DNA from 2 places in the Kitasatospora sp. NPDC097643 genome. Region 2 is predicted to be linked to the other one. Evidence: riboswitches for the same ligand, from Rfam matches in the RefSeq annotation. Region 2 holds a riboswitch; the other holds the start of a gene.
What was found. A riboswitch is a leader RNA that binds a small molecule or an ion and turns the genes downstream of it on or off. The one in region 2 is predicted to bind cobalamin.
Positions count from the first base shown of each region.

Region 1: it holds a riboswitch for cobalamin, as region 2 does, so the genes downstream of both, nicT (Nickel transporter NicT) here and metE (5-methyltetrahydropteroyltriglutamate--homocysteine S-methyltransferase) in region 2, are expected to answer to the same signal.

Region 1 is NZ_JBEOSA010000055.1:45,273-52,166, reverse strand. It holds gene ABTY15_RS29015 (AAA family ATPase) at 1-1,720, shown strand, start outside; gene ABTY15_RS29010 (CDP-glycerol glycerophosphotransferase family protein) at 1,717-3,393, opposite strand; gene ABTY15_RS29005 (ArsR/SmtB family transcription factor) at 3,449-3,844, opposite strand; cobalamin riboswitch at 3,927-4,133, shown strand; gene nicT (Nickel transporter NicT) at 4,167-5,282, shown strand; gene ABTY15_RS28995 (EamA family transporter) at 5,290-6,138, opposite strand; gene ABTY15_RS28990 (helix-turn-helix domain-containing protein) at 6,313-6,885, shown strand.
Region 2 is NZ_JBEOSA010000045.1:35,069-41,962, forward strand. It holds gene ABTY15_RS25685 (3-hydroxybutyryl-CoA dehydrogenase) at 1-852, shown strand, start outside; gene metE (5-methyltetrahydropteroyltriglutamate--homocysteine S-methyltransferase) at 1,071-3,386, opposite strand; cobalamin riboswitch at 3,550-3,771, opposite strand; gene ABTY15_RS25695 (methyltransferase domain-containing protein) at 3,877-4,635, opposite strand; gene ABTY15_RS25700 (hypothetical protein) at 4,698-5,042, opposite strand; gene ABTY15_RS25705 (hypothetical protein) at 5,039-5,674, opposite strand; gene ABTY15_RS25710 (hypothetical protein) at 5,768-6,214, shown strand; gene ABTY15_RS25715 (class I SAM-dependent methyltransferase) at 6,211-6,894, shown strand, end outside.

The DNA.
Region 1 (6,894 bases), on a different contig from region 2:
GGACTTCCGGGGCGGCGTCCTGTACGCCGACCTCAAGGCCTACCGGCGCGAGTCCGGGGTGGACCTCGCCGGGGTGGTGGGCGGATTCCTGCGGGCGTTCGGTCTGCGCCCGCCGGACGTGGAGGCCGAGCGGTTCGCGGCGTTCCGTACGGCCACGGCCGGGCGACGGTGCCTCTTCGTCGTGGACAACGCCGAGCACGCCTCCGAGGTCCGCGCCCTGCTGCCGTCCCGGGGGCTGGTGGTGGTGGCGAGTCGGCGGCGCCTGGACGCGCTGCGGATGGACGGTGCCGAGGTGCGACAGCTGGACCGGTTGAGCGCGGCGGCTGGTGCCGCCCTCGTCCGGGGCTGGTTGAGCGCGGGGCGGGGCACCGATGGTGAGGTCGCCGCGCTGGTGGAGCGGTGCGCGGGACTGCCGCTCGCACTCAACGCCGTCGGCAGCCAGCTGCTGCGCCGGGGCCGGCTGTCCGTGGGCCAGGTGGTGGCCGAACTCTCCGACCAGGGAGCCAAGTTGGCGATGCTCGACAATGAGGAGGGGGAGCTCCGCCGGACCTACGATCCGGTGTACGCGAGGCTCTCGCCGCCGGGGCAGGCGCTCTACCGGCTGATCGGCGTGCATCCGGGCTCCTTCGTGTCGGCCGAGTTGGCGGGCGCGGTGGGTGTCGAGCGGCCGGATCAGGCCCTGGACGAGCTGTGCGACGTCCACCTGCTGGACGTGGTCGTCGACGACGGGCCGGAGGACCGCTTCCGGGCCCACGACGTGGTGCGGACGCACGCCTACGCCTGCGCGCGCGAGCTCCCCGGCCGGGTCGAGCTGCTCGCCCGGGTGGTGGCGTACTTTCGGGGCCGGGCCTCGCTGGCCGACCGGGCGATGGGCGCGCGGCTGCGGCTCCAGGAGGACGGCGGCGAGGGACTGCCCGGTTTCGCCTCGGATGCGACGGCTCTGGAGTGGCTGTACGCCGAACGGGCCGACCTGCGCGCGGTGGTGGAGGCCGCGGCCCAGCAGGGCTGGCACGGCGAGGTGTGGCGGCTCTGCGAGTCGCTCTGGCCGCTGTACCACGGACGCAAGCTCTACCAGGACTGGATCGCGACCCACGAGCGCGGCATCGAGTCGGCCCAGTGGGACAACCGGCCGGACGCCGTGGTCCGGATGCGCAACCAGCTCGCCCGCGCCCGCTTCGAGCGCAAGGAGTACCGGCTCGCCGCCGAGCAGCTGGCACTGGCCTCGGAGCAGCTGCCACTGGTGGCGGACCGGAGGGTGGCGGGGGTGCTCCACGAGACCGACGGCCTGCTCTGCCTGGCCGACGGCCGCCCGGGCGAGGCGGTGCAGCGGTTCACGCTGGCCCTGGCGGACAACCGGGGTGACGACCACGGCGAGATCGTGCAGAGCTACAACCTGGCGCAGGCGCTGATCGCCGACGGCCGTCCGGAGGAGGGGCTGACCGTACTGGAGGCGGCCACCGTCCGGGCCGTGGACACCGGTGACGACGACATGCTGATGAAGCTGCCGCTGGTCCGCGCCCGGGCCCACCGTGCCCTGGGGCAGCTCGACCACGCCGTCGCCCATGCCGAGGACTGCGCCCGGCAGGCCGGGGAGCGGAGCCAGTACGCGAAGGAGGCCCAGGCGCACACCCTGCTCGTCGGCCTCGCGGAGGAGTTGGGCGACGAGGCGCTGGCGGAGCGCAGCCGGGCGCGGCTGCGGGAGCTTGAGGACAGGCCCTAGGAAGGCCCGGTGGTGAAGGACACCCGGGTGCGGTGCTCGCCGGTGCGGACGGTGAGGCCGTGGGCGGGCAGGGCGGCCGGGTCGCCGCCGTAGGTGAGCCACTGGGCGACGGCGCTGCCGAGCAGCAGCGGGTCGAGGGCGGGTTCGGGGGCTCCCCAGGCGGGTTCGGCGCGGGCCTCCAGCAGCAGGCCGGTGCGCAACCGGAGGAGGTGGCGGGCCGGGCCGAGGGCGGCCACCGCGACGGCGAGGCCGGGGAGTTCGGCGGCGGTGTCGACGAGCCAGCGTGCGGCGGGGCGCTCGGCGTGCGCCTCGGTGCGGGCGAGGACCTCGGCGGTGTAGCGCAGGGCGTCGCCGGGGTACTCGTCGGCGAGCGCGTGGAAGCCGCGCGGGGTGTGGTCGTTCGGGTCGAAGGGGTAGCGCCGCAGGCTGACCTCGGTGCCCTCGCTCTTGCCCTCGACGTCGTAGGCCGTGGGCCGGTCGGTGCTGCCGGGGCGCGGGTCGGGCCTGGGGTAGGGCGGCAGGAGCGGCTCGTCGGTGGGTTCGTCCAGCCGGTCCAGGAAGGAGTAGAGCAACGGGCGCAGCACCCGGGCGGATTCGCCGCGCCGGGCGAGCGAACGGTCGGTGATCCCGCGCAGGTCGGCCGGGTCCTGGGCGAGGGCCAGTTCGAGCTGGGCGGCGAGGTCGCCGTCGGGGTCGAGCACGGGTGCGGCCTGGCCGAAGGCGTGGCTGGGGGAGTGCGGGTCGAGTTCGGCGGCGCCGGTGGCGACGAGCACGGTGGGCCGTTGCAGGGCGGCGCCGTAGACGGAGACCGAGCCGTGGTCGCCGATCAGGCAGTCGGCGGCGACCAGGGCGGCCTGCCAGCCCTGGTGGGGCGGGATCAGGCGCAGGCCCATCCGGCGGGCGCTGTCGAGCAGGGCCTCGGGGTCGTGCCGGCTCCAGATGTTGGGGTGCAGGACGACGGCCACGGTGTACTCGTCGGCGGGGAGCCGGCGGACCAGGCGTTGCGGCAGGTCGGGGTGGCGGCCGAATAACGAGTGCTCGCTCCAGGTGGAGTTGACGACGACGAGCCGTCGGCCGTCGACGGCGCCGAGCGCGGCGCGGTAGGCGTCGCGGGAGCGGTGGCTGCGCAGCATCCGGTCGAAGCACGGGTCGCCGACCACCCGGGCGACGTCCACGGCCTCGGGGCAGGAGACCCGCAGGCGGTCCAGCTGCTCGGGGTGGGAGAGGCCGAGGACGTCCACGAACACCCGCCCGCGGTGGGTGAGTTCGTTGCGGGAGAGGCCGGCGGCGCTGACCGTGTCGCCGGTGGACTCGGTCACCAGCCGGTTGTAGCCGGCGCCGTGCGGGAGGACGACCAGGCGGGCGTCCAGGCGGTGCATGGAGGAGTGGACGGCGCAGGCGACGGCCAGGTCGAAGCGGTGCCGGACGGCGTCCTCCCAGTCCAGCACGGTGAAGCCGGGCAGTCCGCGGACGTAGTCGTCCAGGGCGCGGTCGGCGAAGGCGGAGCCGGGGTTGACGGTGAAGTACCGGGCGATGCCGTCGGGGTTCAGCAGGGTGAGGACGTCCAGGACGCGGGTGGCCGAGGTGAGGGTGCGGGCGACCGCCAGCACGCGGGCCTTGACCGGTCGGGTGTTCCAACGGTCGGCGGGCCAGGCGTGGGGGCGGGACGGCACACCATGATCGTACTCATCCGGGGTGCCGCCCCGGGGTGCGTTTCCCGAGTGTCGGTCAGCCGGCCGCCGCGGTGGGCCCGGTGACCGGCTCGTGGTGTTCGGCGGCGGTGCACTCGTCCAGCAGGGGGCGCATGGCCTCGTCCACGAGCCGGTAGCGCACCACTCGTCCGTCCTTGTCGCCGGTGACCACGCCGGCCGTGCGCAGCAGCCGCAGCGCCTGGGAGACGGCGGGGTCGCGCATGCCGGTGGCGACGGCGAGGTCGGTGACGGCGAGCGGGCCGGCCCGGTGCAGCGCGAGCAGCAGGGCCAGCCGGCCGGGGTCGGCGAGCAGGGAGAACCGCTCGGACCAGGACCGGACGTGCGCGGTGTCGCCGATGGCGGCGATGGCCTCGCAGACCCGGTGCCCGTCGATGGTGCGGTGGTCCGCGCGGTCGGCCGGTACGAGATGCATGGGGACATTCTTGCAGGCCAGGGGCTGTGATCCTGAACACCTGCGCAGGTGTGCAGCCTTGCACCGGCCTGCTCCGCACCCCTACGGTGTTGCCCGCCGTGGTGCTCGGGAAGACCGGTGACGGACCCTCAGGGGTCCCAGTCCGGAGCGGCCCTCGCCACTGTGACCGGGGCCATCGGCAGCGATGGAGTCCGTCCGTACCCACGACGCCACTGGGCGCCTCGCGCGCCTGGGAAGGCGGGTACGGATCCCCGGGAGCCAGGAGACCGGCCACGGCATCTCACGACCGTCTTTCCACGAGGTGCTGGAGCGTGATCCCGAGATGACCCTGCCCGAAACCGCGGCCCCCACGGCCGCGGCGACGTCGTCCGTCCTGCCGTCCTTCCGCTGGAAGCGCGAGGACACCCTCCGCACGGCCGGGTTGATGGGGGTGATCCTGGCCATGCACGTGGTGGCCTTCGGGACGCTCATCTTCCTGGTCGCGCCCCGGAACTACGCGGTGGGTACCCAGGTCTTCGGGGTGGGCCTGGGTATCACCGCGTACACCCTCGGTATGCGGCACGCCTTCGACGCCGACCACATCGCGGTGATCGACAACACCACCCGCAAGCTGATGGCGGACGGCAAGCGGCCGGTCTCGGTGGGCTTCTGGTTCGCCCTCGGACACTCCTCGATGGTGGTCATCATGGCCGCCCTGGTGGCGGGCGGCGCTCAGCTGGCCGACACCCTGATGGACGACGAGTCGACCACGCACAAGTGGCTCGGCATGATCGGCACCAGCACCTCCGGCGTCTTCCTCTACCTGATCGGCGCGCTCAACCTGGCCGCGCTGCTGGGCATCCTGAAGGTGTTCCGGGCGATGCGGGCCGGGCAGTACGACGAGGCGGAGCTGGAGCAGCACCTCGACTCGCGCGGCTTCATGGCCCGGGTGCTGAACCGGGCGACGAAGTCGATCACCCGGCCGGGGCAGATGTTCCCGGTGGGCATGGTGCTCGGCCTGGGCTTCGACACCGCGACCGAGGTCACCCTGATGGTGATGGCCGGTTCGGGCGCGGCCTCCGGGCTGCCCTGGTACGCGATCGCCTGCCTGCCGCTGCTGTTCGCGGCCGGGATGAGCCTGTTCGACACGCTGGACGGGACGTTCATGAACTTCGCCTACCAGTGGGCGTTCTCCAACCCGGTGCGGAAGGTCTACTACAACCTGACCATCACCGGGCTGTCGATCGCGGTGGCGTTCATCATCGGCACCATCGAGCTGGTCACCGTGCTGCACGAAAAGCTCGGTCTGAGCGACCCGGTCAGCGGCTGGATCGCGGACATCTCGCTGGACAACGTCGGCTACGCGATCGCCGGGCTGTTCGTGGTGGTCTGGGCGGTGGCGATCGGCTACTGGAAGCTGGCCGGGGTCGAGAAGCGCTGGGCGCCGGCCGAGCAGTGACCGTCGGTCAGGAGGCGGCGAGCAGCAGTGTCCCCGCCACGGCGAGCCCGGCGCCGACCACCTGGACCGGGCGCAACCGCTCCTTGAGCACCCCGCGCGCCATCAGTGCGGTGACCACGGGGTAGAGCGAGGCGAGCACGGCGGCGGCGGCCGCCGAGCCGCCGTTCGAGGCCAGCGCGTAGACGCCGTTGGCGGCGACGTCGGCCAGGCCGACCGCGGTGAGGGCGGGCAGCCCGGCCCGCAGCCGGGGCAGCAGGCCGGCGGGCCGCGCGCCGCGCAGCGTGACCAGCAGCGTGGTGCCGCCGACGGCGACGTTGCAGAGCCGCTGGACGCAGAGCGCGAGCAGCAGCCCGCCGGTGGTGGCGTGGGCGATCAGCGCCATGCACGAGCCGAAGCCGAAGGCGGCGCCCAGGGTGAGCAGCAGCGCCTTGCGGGCGGCCGTCGGACCGCCGCGCTCGGGCCCGGCGGCCAGCACCACACCGGCCAGGGCCACCGCGATCCCGGCGAGCTGGGGCAGGCCGGGCCGGTCGCCGAGCGCGAGCCCGACGCCGACCGGCACCGCGATGCCGACGGTGGTCAGCGGGGAGACCACGCCCATCGGCCCGAGTGCCAGCGCCCGGTAGAAGGCGAGGATGGCGAACGGGCCGATCACCCCGGCGGCGACGGCGTACCAGAGGGCGGGGGAGGCGTCGGTCCAGCTGCCGGTGGCGAGCACGGCGAGCAGCAGGACGGCGGCCGCCATCAGTTGGGAGACGACCACCACGGTGAGCGCGGGCAGCCGCCGGGCGAGCACGCCGCCGCCGAAGTCGGCCACGCCCCAGAGCAGGCTGGCACTGAGGGCGAGGACGGCGGTCACCGGAGCGCGCCGGCAGGGCAGGGGGGAAGTGAGGACAGCACAATGCACTCCGCAGTACAGTCGGGTGGACTTTGTTGCCGGGATGGCAGCGTAGTGCACTGAACTGAACTTATCGAACAAGATTTTGCACTTTGCCGTGACCATTTCGCACCGAGGACTTCAAGGACTGCCCGCGTGCCGGACCCCGATCTCGTCTCCCAGGCCCTCGCCCGGAACCTCCGGAGGCTGCGCGCCGAGCGCGGCCACACCCTGGACGCCCTCGCCGCCCGCTCCGGCGTCAGCCGCGGCATGATCGTCCAGATCGAGCAGGACCGCACCAACCCCAGCGTGGCCACCGTCGTCCGGCTGGCCGACGCGCTCGGCGTCTCGATCGCGCGGCTGCTCGACTACGAGGAGGGGCCGGGGGTGCGGATCGTGCCCGAGGAGCAGGCCGTCCCGCTGTGGACCGGGCCGTCCGGCGGCACCGGCACCCTGCTCAACGGGGTCGAGGCGCCCGGGCCGCTGGAGCTGTGGGCCTGGCGGATGGAGCCCGGCGAAGGGTACTCCGCGGAGGCGCACCCGGTGGGGACGATGGAGATCATCCGGGTCGAGCAGGGGGAGCTGACCCTGGTGCACGGCGAACGCGAGCACGTGGTGCCGGCCGGCAACACCGTCTCCTTCGACGCCGCGCACCCGCACGCCTACCGCAACGCGGGCGGCGCGGTGCTGCGGCTGACCATGGTGGTCTCCGTCCCGCCGCCGCGCTGAGCCTCGAAC
Region 2 (6,894 bases):
CGCGTGGCCGTCGTCGGCGCCGGGCAGATGGGCTCCGGCATCGCCGAGGTCTTCGCCCGCGCCGGGCTGGACACCGTCGTCTGCGAGGCCGGCCGGGACGCCCTGCGCGCGGCCCGCGCCCGCATCGACCGCTCCCTGCACCGCGCCGTCGACCGGGGCCGGATCACCGAGCAGCAGCGCACCGACGCCTGGGCCCACCTGCTGTTCGCCGACGACCTGGAGGCGCTCGCCGACCGTCAGCTCGTCGTCGAGGCGGTCGTCGAGGACGAACGGGTCAAGACCGAGGTGCTCACCATCCTGGACAAGGTGCTGGTCGCCGAGGACGCCGTGCTGGCCACCAACACCTCGGCCATCCCCGTCACCCGCCTCGGCATCACCACCGGCCGCGCCTCCCAGGTTCTGGGCCTGCACTTCTTCAACCCGGCCCCGGTGATGCCGCTGGTGGAGCTGGTGTCCTCGCTGCACACCGCGCCGACCGTACTGGACCGGGTGGAGGCCTTCGCGACGAACGTCCTCGGCAAGCGCGTCGTCCACTCCCGGGACCGCGCGGGCTTCCTCGTCAACGCCCTGCTCGTGCCGTACCTGCTGTCCGCGATCCGGATGGCCGAGGCCGGGCACGCCAGCCCCGAGGACATCGACGCCGGCATGGTCCACGGCTGCGCCCACCCGATGGGCCCGCTCCAACTCGCCGACCTGATCGGCCTGGACACCGTCGAGGCGATCGCCCGGTCGATGTACGACGAGTACAAGGAGCCGCTCTTCGCACCGCCCCCGCTGCTCTCCCGCATGGTCGAGGCCGGCCTCCTCGGCCGCAAGACCGGTCGCGGCTTCCACACCCACCGGGCAGCCTGACCGAGCACGCCTCGCCAGTGGCCCGGCCCCGTCACACGGGCCGGGCCACCGTCACATCCGCGAACGGGAACGGCGCGGCGCTGGCCTCCTGCTCATCTGTGACCCTCTCGGTCACGACGGCGGCCGACCTCCACGGCGAGATCCTCGACGAAGGGCGGGCCACCGGGGCAGGCACGGTGCGTGTCACCGTGCCTGCCCCTTGATCCCATGTCAGCGTGTCAGCCGGCGAGTTCCTCGCGCAGGTGGCGAGCGGCGGCGACCAGGCTGTCCAGGGAGACGCGGGTCTCCGGCCAGGCGCGGGTCTTCAGCCCGCAGTCGGGGTTGACCCAGAGCCGCTCGGCCGGGATCGCGGCGAGGCCGGCGCGCAGCAGGGCGACCGCCTCCTCGGTGCTCGGGACGCGCGGGGAGTGGATATCCCAGACGCCCGGGCCGACCTCGCGCGGGTAGCCGGCCGCGGCCAGTTCGCCGGCGACCTCCATGTGGGAGCGGGCGGCCTCCAGGGAGATGACGTCCGCGTCGAGGTCGTCGATCGCCGTCATGATCGCGCCGAACTCGGCGTAGCACATGTGGGTGTGGATCTGGGTGTCGGCGCGGACGCTGGAGGTGGCGAGGCGGAAGGCCTCGGTGGCCCAGTCCAGGTAGGCGGGGCGCCCGGCGGCCCGCAGCGGGAGGGTCTCGCGCAGGGCCGGCTCGTCCACCTGGACGACCGCGGCACCCGCGGCCTCCAGGTCGGTGACCTCGTCGCGCAGCGCGAGGGCGACCTGGCGGGCGGTGTCGGCGAGCGGCTGGTCGTCACGGACGAAGGACCAGGCGAGCATGGTGACCGGGCCGGTGAGCATGCCCTTGACCGGGCGGTCGGTCAGGCCCTGGGCGTAGCGGAACCAGTCCACCGTCATCGGGTGCGACCGGGAGATGTCCCCGGCGAGGACCGGCGGCCGCACGTACCGGGTGCCGTAGGACTGCACCCAGCCGTGCCGGGTGGCCAGGTAGCCGGTGAGCTGCTCGGCGAAGTACTGGACCATGTCGTTGCGTTCGGGCTCGCCGTGCACCAGCACGTCCAGTCCGGCCTTCTCCTGGTAGGCGATGACCTCGCGGACCTCGGCCTCCATCCGCTCGCGGTACGCCTCCGCACCGATCCGACCCGCCGTCAGATCAGCTCGGGCGATGCGCAGTTCGCCGGTCTGCGGGAAGGAGCCGATGGTGGTGGTCGGCAGCAGCGGCAGGCCGAGCCGGGCGCGCTGGGCCTCGGCCCTGACAGGGTAGGGCTGGGCCCGGCGGGCGTCGTCCGCGGTGACGGCGGCGGCGCGGGCCCGGACGGCCGGGTCGCGGGTGATCGGCGAGTGGGCTCGGGAGGCCAGGTCGGCGCGGTTCGCGGCGAGTTCGGCGGTGATCGCGCCGGTGCCCTCGCGCAGGCCGCGGGCCAGCAGTGCCGTCTCGGCGGCCTTCTGCCTGGCGAAGGCCAGCCAGCGGGCGATCTGCGGATCGATGTCGCGTTCGAGCGTGGCGTCGATCGGCACGTGCAGGAGGGAGCAGGACTGGGCGACGTCGACCCGGTCGGCGAGGCCGAGCAGGGTCGCCAGGGTGGCCAGTGACTTCTCCAGGTCATTGATCCAGACGTTGCGCCCGTCGATCACCCCGGCCACCAGCCGCTTGCCGGGCAGCCCGCCGACGGCGGCGAGGTCGTCCAGGTTGGCGGCGGCCGGGCCCGTGAAGTCCAGTGCCAGGCCCTCGACCGGGGCCTTGGCGAGCACCGGCAGGGCGTCACCGAGGCGATCGAAGTAGCTCGCGACCAGCAGCTGCGGCCGGTCGGCGAGCGCCCCGAGGTCGCGGTAGGCGCGGGCCGCGGCACCCAGTTCGGCCGGGGTGCGGTCCTGCACCAAGGCGGGTTCGTCCAACTGGACCCAGGTGGCTCCGGCGGCCTTGAGGTCGGCGAGCAACTGCGCGTAAACGGGCAGCAGCCGGTCCAGCAACGTGATCGGCTGGAAGTCCTCGTCCACACCGGGCGCCGGCTTGGCGAGCAGCAGGTAGGTGACGGGGCCGACCAGTACGGGCCGGGCGTCGTGGCCGAGCGCCAGGGCCTCCCTGAGCTCGCCGACCGCCTTGGCCGGGCTCGCCGCGAAGACCGTGTCCGGCCCCAACTCCGGGACCAGATAGTGGTAGTTGGTGTCGAACCACTTGGTCATCTCCAGCGGCGCCACCTCCTGGGTGCCGCGCGCCATGGCGAAGTACCCGTCCAGCGCGTCGGCCTCGACCGCGTCCCGGTGCCGGGCCGGGATCGCGCCGACGGCGACCGTGGTGTCCAGCACGTGGTCGTACAGCGAGAAGTCACCGGTCGGGACCTCCTCGATGCCGGAGTCGGCGAGCTGCCGCCAGTTCGCACGGCGCAGGTCGGCGGCCGTGGCCAGCAGCGCCCCGGCAGTGACCGTGCCCTTCCAGTACCCCTCGATGGCCTTCTTGAGCTCCCGGCCCCGGCCCTGGCGGGGGTAGCCGTACGCGGTGGCGAGGGTTGCCGCGGCTGCGGACTTCGTGGTCAAGGGACTCTCCTTCGCGAGTCTTTCTCCTCAAGTACCCGGGGACGGGAGGAGGGCGCGAAGGGATGACGAACCGGACGGCGGCCGCCGTGGACATGCGTGCCTGATCCGCCTGGTGTGGTCGCCGACCCGCCCTCGAGGTCACCGGATATCCGCGCGCGGATGGTCCGCGGGCGGGCAGCGGGCAGGTCTTCGGACTCGCGGGCACGCCCACCCTGTGAAGGGCGGACACCTACTGGCCGTCGCTTCCCAGGCCCGGTCGGGCCCAGTGCGTATGACGGCGGTCGTTCCCGCTCACCGCTGCGGGGCAGTCCCGGATTCCCACCGGGTTCCCTCTTGCGACGCGCCTGCCTGGCGGACAGGGCGAACCAGCTGCCCGGTCAGCTTAGGGGCAGGCAACGCGAACTGACGCGGAAACCACGAAACGCGTCCGCGTGACCCGGCCGACGGTCAGGTGCGCGTCGAGGTGTCGGGCGTGCGCGGCAGGGTCGATCTACCTGCGCGCCTCGATCAGGAAGCGGGCCGAGTGCGCGACGAACGGGCCCTGGGTGCGGATCTGCTCGTCGAGCTCGCGCAGCCGCTCCCGGTACGCGTCGACGGTGAAGCCCGGCACCATCCAGATCACCTTGCGCAGGAAGTACACCACCGCGCCGATGTCGAAGAACTCCATCCGCAGCCGCTCCGAGCGCAGGTCCACCACCTCCAGCCCGGCGGCCCGCGCGTCCGCGCTCTCGATCTCGGGGCGGCGGCCCTCGCGGGCCTCGGGCAGCGGGCCGAGGAAGTACTCCACCAGCTCGAAGACGGAGGCCGGCCCGACGTGCTGGGCGAAGTAGCTGCCGCCCGGCCGCAGCACCCGGGCGATCTCCGCCCACCAGGGCTTCACCGGGTGCCGGCTGCTGACCAGGTCAAAGGCCGCGTCGGCGAACGGCAGCGGCGGCTCGTCCGCGGCCGCCACCACGACCGCGCCCAGCGGGTGCAGCAGCCCGGTGGCGCGCGCCACGTTCGGCGGCCAGGACTCGGTGGCGGCCATCGTGCGCGGCATCCCGCCGGCCCGTACCGCCCCGGCCAGCACCTCGCCGCCGCCCGTCTGCAGGTCCAGCGCCGCCTCGACGTGCGCCAGGCGTTCGCCCAGCAGCCGCTGGTAGCCCCAGGACGGGCGCTGTTCGGTGGCGCGCCCGTCCAGCCAGGAGAAGTCCCAGCCGTCCACGGACGCCGCCTCGGCCTCGGCGATCAGTTCCTCGAAGGTGCGCATGCCCGCATCATGGTGCCGTCGCGCCCGCCCGGCCACCCGTTTTTCTCCCCGGAGCGGCCGCCTCAACCGCCTCCGTACCGCAGCACCGTTCCCACGACCACGGCCAGACTGCCCGCCGCGATCAGGCCGCTCGCCGGCTCCGTGCCTGCGCCGTCCGCCTCGAAGGCCACCAGCACACCCGGCGGCTCGCCGCACTGCCGCTCGACCAGCCTTCGCTCCTGCGGCGTCGGCGCGCGGAACACCGGATCCTGGAAGGCCGCCGGGCAGCGGACGTACAGCGGGTCGGCGAACACCAGCTCCAGGCCGTGGTGGTACGCCAGGTCGTAACCGGCGGCCAGCCTCAGCTCGCCCGGGCACCACGACCAGACGTCCCAGTCCCACCAGGAGCCCTGGGGCAGGTCGATCACACCGGCCACCCGGCCCGGCTGGGCGGTGCCTCCGCGATGCGCGGATGGCGGACGGCCTCCAGCTCGCCGTCGGCCAGCAGGTCCGCGATCAGCGCCTCCGAGCCGAACACCTCGGTGGCGCTCAGGTCCCAGTCGGAGAGGACGAACCAGGAACGGTCCAGCGGCCACCAGTGGGCGGGGAACGCCAGACCGGTCGAGCGGGCCGGTCCCCGGCAGGCGTCGTGGTGCGCCACCGCCTCCGCCAGCCGGCCCCGGTGCGCCGGGACCGGATCCCCCAGGTCCTCGATCGCCGCCTGCGCCCAGTAGCACTCCGTCGCCGGGCCCTCGGCGCTGTGCCGGGCCAGGATCTGCACCAGCCGCTCCAGGCACGCCCGGTCGGGCTCGCCGCTGTCCGGGTAGTCGACGCCGTCCGGCCGCACCCCGGGGCCGAACACCCGCGTCGACAGGGTGGACGGCCAGTCCGCGAGCCGTCGGCCGGACTCCGCCAGCACATCGGCCCAGCGCACCCGCTCCCCGCCCACGTACATCGAGTGCAACACCCAGCAGTGGTCCGCGAAGCCGTCCTCCGGCCCGCCCGGCTCGTACCCCAGCACGGCGTCGCCCGCCTCCAGCAGCGGCCGCATCCCGCCCAACGGATCATCCTCCCGCAACCGCTCCACGCCGCACCACCCGTCCGCTCGGAAAACCACTGTCCAGCCCATCTTGAGCTCCGCGAGGATAGCGCCATGACGAACCGGACGATCCCGTCGGAGGGTGAGCAGACCGAGGCCTACGGCCTCTGCCTGGTCGCCAACGTCGCGCAGGAGACGGCGCACGGGCCGGACGGCCTCGACCTCCAGCGCGGCCTGCGACACTTCGCACCAGGCGCCAAGCTGTGGATCGCCGTGCCCCGCTGGGACTTCGGTGACGGACAGGTGATCGTGGCCGGCCGACACCGGGGCAACGGCCGCCGCTACGTCACCCTCGTCACCAACCTGCGCCACCTGGAGAACTTCCGCGTCCAGGGCGTCTACAGCCCCGCCCTGCTGCGCGCCCTGACCCGCGAGGCGGGCAGCCACGCCGACGCCCACGGGCTCTGGCCGGAGGAATGGGCCGAGCAGCTCGCGGCCTCGTGCAACCTGCGGAGGCTCAGAGCCCGCGTCCCCTCACCCGTGGAGTCCTCGACGCCATGACCCACTCCTCCTCCGGCGTCGGTCGGTTCTACGACGCGTTCGCGGCCGGGTACCACCTCCTCTACCCGGACTGGAACGCCTCCGTCGCCCGGCAGGGCGCCGCCCTCGACGCCCTGATCCGCAGCCGACTCGGGGACGAGCCCTCCCACGCGACCTCCCGAACGCCCTCCGAAGCACCCCTCGACGCACCCCTCGACGTGCTCGACTGCGCCTGCGGCATCGGCACCCAGGCGATCGGGCTCGCCGCCCGGGGCCACCGGGTCACCGGCACCGACCTCAGCCCGGTGGCAGTCGCCCGCGCAGCCGCCGAGGCCGCCCGACGCGGCCTCCAGTTACCCGTCGCGGCCGCCGACATGCGTCAACTCCCCTTCACCGACGGCTCCTTCGACGTCGTCGTGTGCGCCGACAACGCTCTCCCCCACCTGCTCACCGCCGCCGACGTCCGCGCCGCCCTCACCGCCATGCGCCGCACCCTGCGCAGCGGCGGGCTCCTCCTGCTCTCCACCCGCCCCTACGACGAGTTGCGCCGGCACCGCCCGACCGCGACCCCGCCGCAGACCGCCGAACACGACAGCCGGCGGTCCGTCATCTTCCAGCTCTGGCAGTGGCACGAGGACGGCGAGCGGTACGACCTGGAGCTGTTCCAGCTGTCCGCCCCAGACGACACCGGCCCCACCGAC